Regions from separate parts of the Streptomyces sp. NPDC007264 genome, predicted to be linked through region 2. Evidence: riboswitches for the same ligand, from Rfam matches in the RefSeq annotation. Region 2 holds a riboswitch; each other region holds the start of a gene.
The links. A riboswitch is a leader RNA that binds a small molecule or an ion and turns the genes downstream of it on or off. The one in region 2 is predicted to bind cyclic di-AMP.
Positions count from the first base shown of each region.

Region 1 (3,266 bases), on a different contig from region 2:
GTGCTCGTGTTAATACCGAGGCCCCGAGATGTTTACGGCTTGTTGCGAAGTCCTCACACGGTCCGTCCGGTCTCCCGCGCCGGGGAAGCGGAGGCGGTGCGCGGCGGTCGCGCGCTCGGTGTGCAGCGCCGTGAGGGTCCGCGCCCGCTCGCCGTCCCCGCGCGCGACGGCGTCCACGATGCCGCCGTGTTCGGCCCAGGACTCCACGGGGTCGGCCGGCGCCTCCACCGCGTACATCCAGGCGATCTTGTGCCGCAGCTGGGCGAGCGTCGAGGTCAGCGCGGGGCTCCCGCATGCCTGTGCGAGCGTCTCGTGGAACCAGCCGCCCAGCGAGCGCAGATCGTCGCTGTTGCCCTTCCTGGCCCGCTCCTGCCCCAGCCGGACCAGGCCCCGCAGCACCTTCAGATGGGCCTCGGTGCGCCGCTGCGCGGCCCGCGCGGCCCCGAGCGGCTCCAGCAGCATCCGCATCTCCAGGAGGTCGGCGGCCTCCCGCTCGGTGGGTTCCGCCACGCACGCGCCGGCATGCCTGCGGGTGACGACGAAGCCCTCGGCCTCCAGCGTGCGCAGGGCCTCGCGCACGGGGACGCGCGAGACGCCGTAGCGACGCGCGAGGAGTTCCTCGGTGAGCCGGGCGCCCCGCTCGTAGACACCCGCGACGATGTCATCACGGATCGCCGTGCATACCGAGTGCGCCGGAATACGCATGTCCGACCTCCGCCTTAATCCCCGTGAAACGCCGCCGCTCGGCGGGTGTTCAGCCGACTCTATTGCAGCGGGCCGGAATTTCCGACGGCGGACCGGAATCCATGGATATTTTTTGGACAGCAGTCCTTCGAAACGACGATGACCCCGGCCCGTCGGCCGAGGTCATCGGACACCCGCACCCCATCGGGACGCGCGGTCAGACGTTCACACCGTGGGCCCTGAGGTAGGCGACGGGGTTGATGTCCGAGCCGTACTCCGGGGTCGTACGCGCCTCGAAGTGCAGGTGCGGCCCGGTCACGTTGCCGGTGGCCCCGGAGAGGGCTATCTGCCGGCCGGGGGTGACCCGCTGGCCCACGGAGACGCCGATGGACGACAGGTGCCCGTACTGCGTGTAGGTGCCGTCGTTCATCCTGATGACGATCTGGTTGCCGTACGCGCCGCCCCAGCCCGCCTCGACGACGGTGCCGGCGCCGACCGCGTGCACGGGCGTGCCCGTCGCGGCGTGGAAGTCGATGCCGGTGTGGGTACCGGAGGACCACAGGGAGCCGCCGGTGCGGTAGCCGGTGGAGACGTACGAGCCGTGGATCGGCGCCACGTACGCGTTCAGGCGCCTGCGCTCAGCCTCGCGGGCGGCGCGCTCCTTCGCCGCACGCTCCTTCGCGGCCTTCTCCGCGGCCCGCCTGCGCGCGGTCTCCTCGGCCGTCTTCTGTTCGGCGGCCTGCTTCTGGGCCGCGGCCTGGGCGTCGATCGTCTCGGCGACCGAGTCGCCGAGCGAGACGGCCCGCATCAGTCCGGTCTGCTCGACGGGGTCGCCGGCCGCGAACGCGGGGGCGGACAGGGTGCCGATGACACCGGTCGTGGTGAGCGCCGCGACACCCACGGCGTTCGTGGTCGTGCGCTTCACGCGGCTCGGACGGCGGTGCTTCCCGCCGGCGCAGGTGAACGCCATGAAGTGACTGGTCCTTTCCTTCCCTCTCGCCTACCGGGTTAGCTGACGGGTTCGGAGCAGGAAGGTCTCCTACGGGCGGCGCCCGATTCACCCCAGGGACTGCGGTGGGTCCCCGGCTCCCCTGGCTCGCGCCGTACGGGGACTCGGCGATGACTGTCCGGTGCCGCGGACGCGGCCTACTGCCTGACGGACAGCCGGACCGACGCTAAGCGCGGCCTTTCCCGATCGACAAACCGAGCCCGGGATTTGTAGCGCATCCCACAGGGCAGAAGGGCAACCTCCGTGGCAATGCGGACAAAACACCGACGACAGGGGCCCCGGTGACCGAACAGTCACCGGGGCCCCTCGGGACGCCGTCGCCGTGCGCGCGTGTCCTCCACGGTTCCACGCGCGCGTACCCGCCCTCCTACTCGGCCGGGACGACGCTCACTTCGCCGATGCCGAGCGCCTCGACCGGCTCCGCGATCTTCGCCGCGTCGCCGACCAGGACGGTCACCAGACGGTCCACCGGGAACGCGTTCACGACCGCGGCCGTGGCCTCCACCGTGCCCGTGGCGGCGAGCGTCTGATACAGCGTCGCCTGGTAGTCGTCCGGAAGGTGCTGCTCGACCTGGTCGGCGAGCGTGCTCGCGACGGCCGCCGCGGTCTCGAACTTGAGCGGCGCCACCCCCACCAGGTTCTGCACGGCGACATCGCGCTCGGCGTCCGTCAGCCCCTCGGCCGCCAGGGTGCGCAGCACCTTCCACAGGTCGTCGAGCGCCGGGCCGGTGTTGGGCGTGTCGACGGAGCCGCTGATGGCGAGCATCGCCGCACCGGTCCCGTCGGGCGCGGAGCGCAGTACCTGGCCGAACGCCCGCACGCCGTAGGTGTAGCCCTTCTCCTCGCGCAGGACGCGGTCCAGGCGGGAGGTGAGGGTGCCGCCGAGGCAGTAGGTGCCGAGCACCTGCGCGGGCCACACCCGGTCGTGGCGGTCGGCACCGACACGCCCGATGAGCAGCTGCGTCTGGACGGCACCGGGGCGATCCACGATGATCACCCGGCCGGTGTCGTCGGCGGTCACCGGCGGCACGGCGCGCGGCTTGGCGGGCGCCCCCGTCCAGGCGCCGAGGGTCTCGCCCAGCAGTGCGTCCAGGTCGACCCCGGTGAGGTCGCCGACCACGACGGCGGTGGCCGTCGCGGGCCGCACATACCGCTCGTAGAAGGCGCGGACGGCCGCGGAGTCGATGCGCTCGACCGTCTCCTCGGTGCCCTGGCGCGGGCGCGACATGCGCGAGGAGGCGGGGAACAACTGCCTGGACAGCTCCTTGGCGGCGCGCCGGGCCGGGTTGGCGGTCTCGTGCGGGATCTCGTCGAGGCGGTTGCGCACCAGGCGCTCGACCTCGCTGTCCGCGAACGCCGGCGACCTCAGGGCGTCGGCGAGCAGCCCGAGCGCCTTCGGGAGGCGGGACACGGGCACTTCCAGGGAGAGGCGGACGCCGGGGTGGTCGGCGTGCGCGTCGAGCGTGGCGCCGCAGCGCTCCAACTCGGCGGCGAACTCCTCGGCGGAGTGCTTGTCGGTGCCCTCGGAGAAGGCGCGCGCCATGATCGTGGCGACGCCGTCGAGGCCGGCCGG
Region 1 covers NZ_JBIAFD010000013.1:155,724-158,989, forward strand. Annotated here, with positions in the region: gene ACFYMU_RS22975 (GntR family transcriptional regulator) at 10-705, opposite strand; gene ACFYMU_RS22980 (M23 family metallopeptidase) at 902-1,654, opposite strand; cyclic di-AMP (ydaO/yuaA leader) riboswitch at 1,667-1,813, opposite strand; gene ACFYMU_RS22985 (M16 family metallopeptidase) at 2,061-3,266, opposite strand, start outside.
Region 1: linked by a shared signal. The riboswitch ahead of ACFYMU_RS22980 (M23 family metallopeptidase) and the one ahead of ACFYMU_RS27275 (transglycosylase SLT domain-containing protein) in region 2 are both predicted to bind cyclic di-AMP.

Region 2 (3,266 bases):
GGGACGGCCGCGCCAGCAGGGAGGCGTACGGGGAGCCGAGGGCCTCGGCCGCCGCGCCGGCGTCGAGCACGTGGTCGCCCAGGCGGACGCCGACGGTGCGCTCGTCGGAGCCTGCGGGGGAGAACACGCCGTAGGGGAGGTTGTGCGGGCCGAAGGGGTCGCCCTCGGGGACGTCGAAGGGGGGCATGGGATGCTGCCTCGCTCTCGTGCGTTCCGGTGGTGCCGTGCAGGGGTGGTTGCAGGTGGTCGCGGCACACGTTACGGGTGGGCCGCCCGTCGTGGACAGCGTCTACCGGCTGCGGCGGCGGACGGACCCGCACCCACCGGACCGTTCTCCCACAGCTCCCAGCACCACGAGATGATCACGTGGCTGCGCGACCGCTTCGAAGGCGGGGTGCAGGTGCGCGAGTGATGCGCTTCGTGTGCTGCGGCACGGGGTTCGCGTCGTCGCGGCGGGTACGGCATCTGGCCGCGGCGCACGGCTGGATCCTCGTCCGGTTCGCGCCGAGCACGCCGGGGTGTTCCATCCGTATTCTCTGATCATGGCCGCACCCCTTGCATATGCACTCATCGCCACCGACCTGGACGGAACCCTGCTGCGTGGTGACGACACGCTCTCCGACCGGTCGAAGGCCGCGCTGGCGCGGGCCGTGGCGGCCGGCGCCCAGCACCTGGTGGTCACGGGGCGTCCGGCGCCCAGGGTGCGGCCGCTGCTCGACGACCTGGGCAGCAGGGGGCTCGCGGTGTGCGGACAGGGCGCGCAGGTGTACGACGCCGGCGCGGACCGGCTGCTGTTCTCCGTCACGCTGGACCGGGAGTTGGCGGAGACCGCGCTCGGCAAGGTCGAGGCCGAGGTGGGGCAGGTCTACGCGGCCGTCGACCAGGACGGGGTGCACGGGCTCACCCTCGTCGAGCCCGGCTACCGGATGCCGCACCCCACCCTGCCCGCGGTGCGGGTCGAGCGGCGCGACGACCTGTGGTGCGAGCCCATCAGCAAGGTGCTGCTGCGCCACCCCACCCTGTCCGACGACGAGTTGGCGATGGCGGCCCGCGGTGCGATCGGGTCGCTGGCGACGGTCACCATGTCGGGGCCCGGAACCGTCGAACTCCAGCCGTGCGGCATCACGAAGGCGACGGGACTCGCGCTGGCCGCCGAGCATCTGGGCCTGAGCCCGTCCCGGACCATCGCCTTCGGCGACATGCCCAACGACATCCCCATGTTCGACTGGGCCGCGCACGGCGTCGCCATGGCCAATGCCCATCCCGAACTCAAGGCGGTCGCCGACGAGATCACCCTGTCCAACGAGGACGACGGCATCGCCGTCGTCCTCGAGAGACTCTTCGGGGTCAGTACGCGCTGTTGACGTTGTCGATCGAGCCGTACCTGTGGGCCGCGTAGTTGCAGGCGGCCGTGATGTTCGCGATCGGGTCGTAGGGGTCGTACGCCGTGCCGGGCACGTGGTAGGTGCGGAAGGTCGGGTCGATGACCTGCAGGAGGCCCTTGGACGGGATGCCCTTCGCGGCGTTGCTGTCCCAGTTGTTGATGGCCCTCGGGTTGCCCGACGACTCGCGCATCACATTGCGGTAGATCCCGTTGTAGGACCCGGGAATCCCGTGCTTCGCCATGACGGTCAGCGACTGACGGATCCAGCCGTCGAGGCTGCCGCGGTAAGCCGTGGCGGTCGCCGGTGCGGCGGCGGGAGCGGCGGCCGAAGCGCTCGTCGCACCCACGACGGGAAGAGCGAGCACGGCGGCACCGGTCGCCGCGGCGGCGAGGGTGCGGCGGATGCGGGCGGCCTTGGACCGGTCGTTCCGACGGCGTGCGGGCAGGGCGAAAGCGGGCATGTCGTTTTCCTCTCCGGCGCCTGCGAGGTGAGCTGTCGGGTTCGGGCTGGGAGGTGCCCGGCCGTGTCCTCGGTTCCGAGGGCGTGGCTTCACCCCGAGCCGTTCCGGCGCGGTGTCCGGTTCGGCGACCTACCTGGGTCCCCCGCTCCTGCCGTCATCGGTCGATGGGCCCTCGAGCGGCGGCAGGATTCGGCGATCCGCTCGGGTCGAGAGGAAGGTAAGCGAGGGGAGATGTCGGGAACAAGCCGGAAGTCGCGGTCCAGCCGAAATGACCTTGAGATTCCGCAATGTGGATATTGGTCCCCCGTGGAGTCGGCAGTCAACATGCCCTTTGTAGAAGGAAAGTTGACTACATGACCGAAAAGAGCCATATAGTGGTGGCGTGACCGAATTCACTGGCGCCCTGCCGACGGTAAGGAACTTGGCGTTATGGGAAATCGGGTGCCAATTCGGGCAAATGGGGTGGAGGTCGCCGGCCCCCCCGAGGATCCCCGCACGCCTTCGATGTCCTGGTGGCGAAGGTCACAGGAAGTGAGCCCTTAATGCCCCCTATTCGGGCATTTCGCTGGTGCGGGGGAGGTGGGCGTCGTACGGGGAATCCGCGTCACCCATGTCCGGTGGAACACCACTTCGTCGCCGTCCCCGCAGACGAGCTCGTCCGACACGACGAACTCCGCCGCCGTGCAGACGATCCCGGAGTGCGTCTCCACCCTGGCGTCCCATCCCGTCTCCGGGCGGTGCATCCGCACGGACCGGTCCCAGCGGGCGCGGGCCGTCAGCGGGTCGGCGTCCTCGACGGTGTACGTCTCCCGGGCGTCCTCGGCGACCTCGAGACCGTCGGGGTACACCAGAACACCCTCCCGGCAGGGGGCGAGTTCCAGGCGCCACTCGCCCTTCGCCACGTCCCGGACCACCAGCCGGCTCGGGCGCGGTTCGTCGAGCGTGGCCGGGGAGCTGACGCCCAGCGGCTCGGCGTGCTCCGGCTCCCCGAACACGAGGGGCGGCCCCGACTGCGCCGTGCGCACGGGAAGTTCGAGCCGACTGCCCGACGGATCCAGGACGAGGCCCGCCTCCGCGCCCGGTTGCGGCCACAGCCACGGCCAGTACACGGAGGACACGGCTAGGCGGATGCGGTGGCCGGGCGGGAAGGCGTGGCCGGTGCCGCCCAGCTCGACCACCACGTCCTCGGTGGCCCCCGGGGCCCGGGAGGCCGTCCGGTCGCCGCCGGCACGCGCGGACAGGTCCAGGACGCCGCGGGTGACGAGGACCGACGTCCCGTCGGGCGCCACGTCGCACAGCCGGGCGACCACCTGCCCGCACGGCGCCGGGCAGGTCAGCCGCAGTCGTACCCGGGGCCGCCCCAGCACCCAGGTCTCCTCCTCCGCCCCGAACTCGAAGCACACCGACCTCGCGTCCTCCTC
Region 2 covers NZ_JBIAFD010000018.1:143,294-146,559, forward strand. Annotated here, with positions in the region: gene fahA (fumarylacetoacetase) at 1-187, opposite strand, end outside; gene ACFYMU_RS27270 (HAD family hydrolase) at 543-1,364, shown strand; gene ACFYMU_RS27275 (transglycosylase SLT domain-containing protein) at 1,348-1,845, opposite strand; cyclic di-AMP (ydaO/yuaA leader) riboswitch at 1,850-2,015, opposite strand; gene ACFYMU_RS27280 (CocE/NonD family hydrolase) at 2,385-3,266, opposite strand, start outside.

Region 3 (3,266 bases), on a different contig from region 2:
CCGGTCGGCGATCGCCCGGACGTGCCCGTTGTAGGTGGCGATCTTCCCGCGCAGATGCTTGAGCACGGGCACGCCGCGCGTGTCGAAGCCGGTGGTCACCATGACGGTGCCGACGGCGGAGGCGAGATCGGCGACGGCGCGCTCGAAGCGCTCGGCGACGTCGTCGGGGTCGGTGCCGGGGCGGATGATGTCGTTGCCCCCGGCGCAGAAGGAGACGAGGTCCGGGGCGAGTCGGACGGCTTTCGGCACCTGGTCCGCGACGATCTGGTCGAGCAGCTTGCCGCGTACCGCGAGGTTCGTGTACTCGAAGTCGCCTTCCGGCCGCCGGTCGGCGAGGAGGACGGCGAACCGGTCCGCCCAGCCGACGAACTGCCCGTCGGGTCCGGGGTCGCCGACGCCCTCGGTGAAGCTGTCCCCCACCGCCACGTACGACCCGATCACTGATCTGCTGTCATTCTTCGAATCGTCTGCCACATCGGCTCATGATTCACCTCCGATGTGAGCTACGCGACCGTAGGAAGGGGTTGACGGGCGGTGAGAAAGACCACGGGGCGCATGCGGAACAAGCCTCTGCGTACGGTTGTTGAGCGACCCGCCGGAGCAAGGGCCGTCCTGCGCACGGGACACGGCTGAAGGCCGGCCCCCCGGGGAACGAGGGGTCCGGCCTTCGGGTCCGGCGGGCCGTTGCGGGTCAGCCGATGGACACGCCGTGCGAGCGCAGGTAGGCGACCGGGTCCACGTCCGAGCCGTAGTTCGGGGTCGTGCGGATCTCGAAGTGGAGGTGCGGTCCGGTGACGTTGCCGGTGGCGCCGGAGAGGCCGACCTGCTGGCCGCCGGCCACGGTCTGGCCGGCGGAGACGGACAGCTTCGACAGGTGGGCGTACTGCGCGTAGTAGCCGTCGGCGAGCCTGACGACGACCTGGTTGCCGTACGCGCCGCCCCAGCCCGCGGAGGCCACGGTGCCGGCGCCCACGGCCTTGAGGCTGCTGCCGGTCGGGACGGCGAAGTCGATGCCGGTGTGGTAGCCGCTCGACCACATGCTGCCCGCGACGTGGTACTTGGTGCCGATGGCGACGCCCAGGACCGGCATGCTGTAGCCGGTGGCGGCGGTCGCGGCCTTGGGAGCCGCCGTCGTCGTGGCCGCGGAGGTCTGGGCCTTCGCGGGTGACGGTGCGGCCGCGGCGGCGCCCAGCGCCAGCTTCTGGCCGGGGTGGATCAGCGACGGGTCGGAGCCGATGACCGTGCGGTTGTCCTGGTAGAGCTTCTTCCAGCCACCGGCGACGTGCTGGTCCGCGGCGATCGCGGACAGGCAGTCGCCGGGCTTCACCGTGTAGGTCTTGACGGCGACCGCCTTGACGGCGGCCTTCTTCGCTACCGGAGCCGCGGCCACGGCCTTGCCGGAGACGGTTGCCGCGGGGGCGGCGGCATGCGCGTCGGTGGCCCCCAGCAACGGCAGCGCGAGGGCGGCGCCACCGGTTCCGACAAAGGCCATGGAACGCATGAGGCGACGGGGCTTGGGACGGCGGTGCTTGCCTTTTGCAGGCATGTCGAATTCCTCTCCGGCGCCTGCGAGGTGAGCTGTCGGGTGCGGACTGGAGATGTCCGGTCGCGGCAGTGCGCGGCTTTACCCCTAGCCGTTCCGGAGACCGGAACAGGCGTCTTGCCTGTGGGTCCCCCGCTCCTGCCGGGCACGGGTAGAGGGTGTAAGCGCCGGGCGGCGGCAGGATTCGGCGTTCCACCCGGATCGAGGGGAACGTAAGCGACCCGGACGCATGGGGACAACCATCCGGTTTCCCCATTGGCCCATTTCTCTTGATCCATGCGGAAATTACCGGTGACCCTGTGTCGATACGAGATGCGGAGACATTCTCAATCGCCCCGAAAAGACGCCACAATTACGTGAACATGGCGACAGCGGAACGTCACAAATATGACGCTGCTCACGTATCGCAATTTCAGGGCGCCTCATTCCAGGCGGAGTTGGAATGAAGGCATCAATTCGGACAGAACACTCAGACGCGACACAGTCGGATAACCGTCGCATCGAGGTCACCCCGCAGGGCGGTCCGCAGTCCGTGATGCAGCAGCACCGCACCTCGATACACTTCGCCCGTTTCGCGGCATTCGTACCGTGCTTCCGGGTCAAGTCCGCGCAACCGCAGCGGAGCGACCGGCTCGCCGTAGTGCTGCGCCTGGAGCCAGGCGAGGACCACCGTCTCGTCCCCGAGCACGTACTGGACCGCGCTCAGCCCGCCCGCGGGAGGCCTCAGCCGGTACAGATCGCCGTGCTGGACGACGGGACGGATCTGCCGGTAGAGACCGACCCAGTCCCGCGCCTCGGCCAGCTCCGACTCGCTCCACTTCGTGAGGTCGCCGCCGACGCCGAGCACCCCGGCCATGGCACTCACGAACCGGAGACGCAGCGCGCTGACCCGCCCGTTGAGCTGCGTGTTCGGGCTGTCGGTGACCCAGGCGGCCATGACCCGGGCCGGATGGATCTGACTGAAGCCGTGCTGGATGGCGAGCCGGTCGAGCGGGTCGGTGTTGTCGGAGGTCCACACCTGGTCCGTGCGGCTCATGACCCCGAGGTCCACGCGTCCGCCGCCGCCGGAGCAGGACTCGAAGGCGACCGTGGGGTGCGCCGCCCGCAAGCGGTCCACCAGGGCGTACAGGGCGCGCACATGGTCGACCCACAGGCGTTGCGGATACGGGTCGCCGGGCCAGCCGGCATCGGTGAAGCAGCGGTTGAAGTCCCACTTCACGTAGTCGATCGGGGCACTGGAGAGCAGCCCGTCGAGCTGCCGCCAGAGATACTCCTGGACATCGTCGCGGGCGAGATTCAGTACGAGCTGATTGCGGAATTCTGTCCTGTTTCGCCCCTTTTGATGCTGTACCCAGTCGGGGTGTGCGCGGTAGAGGTCGCTGTCCGGATTGACCATCTCGGGCTCCACCCAGATGCCGAACTGCATCCCGAGGGCGTGCACGTGGTCGGCCAGAGGCGTGAGGCCGGACGGGAAGCGGTCGGGGTTGGGGCTCCAGTCGCCGAGTCCCGCCCGATCGCCGGTGCGGGCGCCGAACCAGCCGTCGTCGACCACGAACAGCTCGACGCCCATGGCCGCCGCCCGTCGTGCGAGCGCCCGCTGCTGCTCCTCGGAGATGTCGAACCCGGTGGCCTCCCAGGAGTTGTAGAGCACCGGCCGGTCCCGGTCCGCGTCCGGGATGACGTACGCCCGCTGGTACGCGTGCCAGGCGCGGCTCGCACCGCC
Region 3 covers NZ_JBIAFD010000008.1:51,251-54,516, forward strand. Annotated here, with positions in the region: gene ACFYMU_RS15600 (SGNH/GDSL hydrolase family protein) at 1-441, opposite strand, end outside; gene ACFYMU_RS15605 (peptidoglycan DD-metalloendopeptidase family protein) at 692-1,546, opposite strand; cyclic di-AMP (ydaO/yuaA leader) riboswitch at 1,551-1,707, opposite strand; gene ACFYMU_RS15610 (alpha-galactosidase) at 2,013-3,266, opposite strand, start outside.
Region 3: linked by a shared signal. The riboswitch ahead of ACFYMU_RS15605 (peptidoglycan DD-metalloendopeptidase family protein) and the one ahead of ACFYMU_RS27275 (transglycosylase SLT domain-containing protein) in region 2 are both predicted to bind cyclic di-AMP.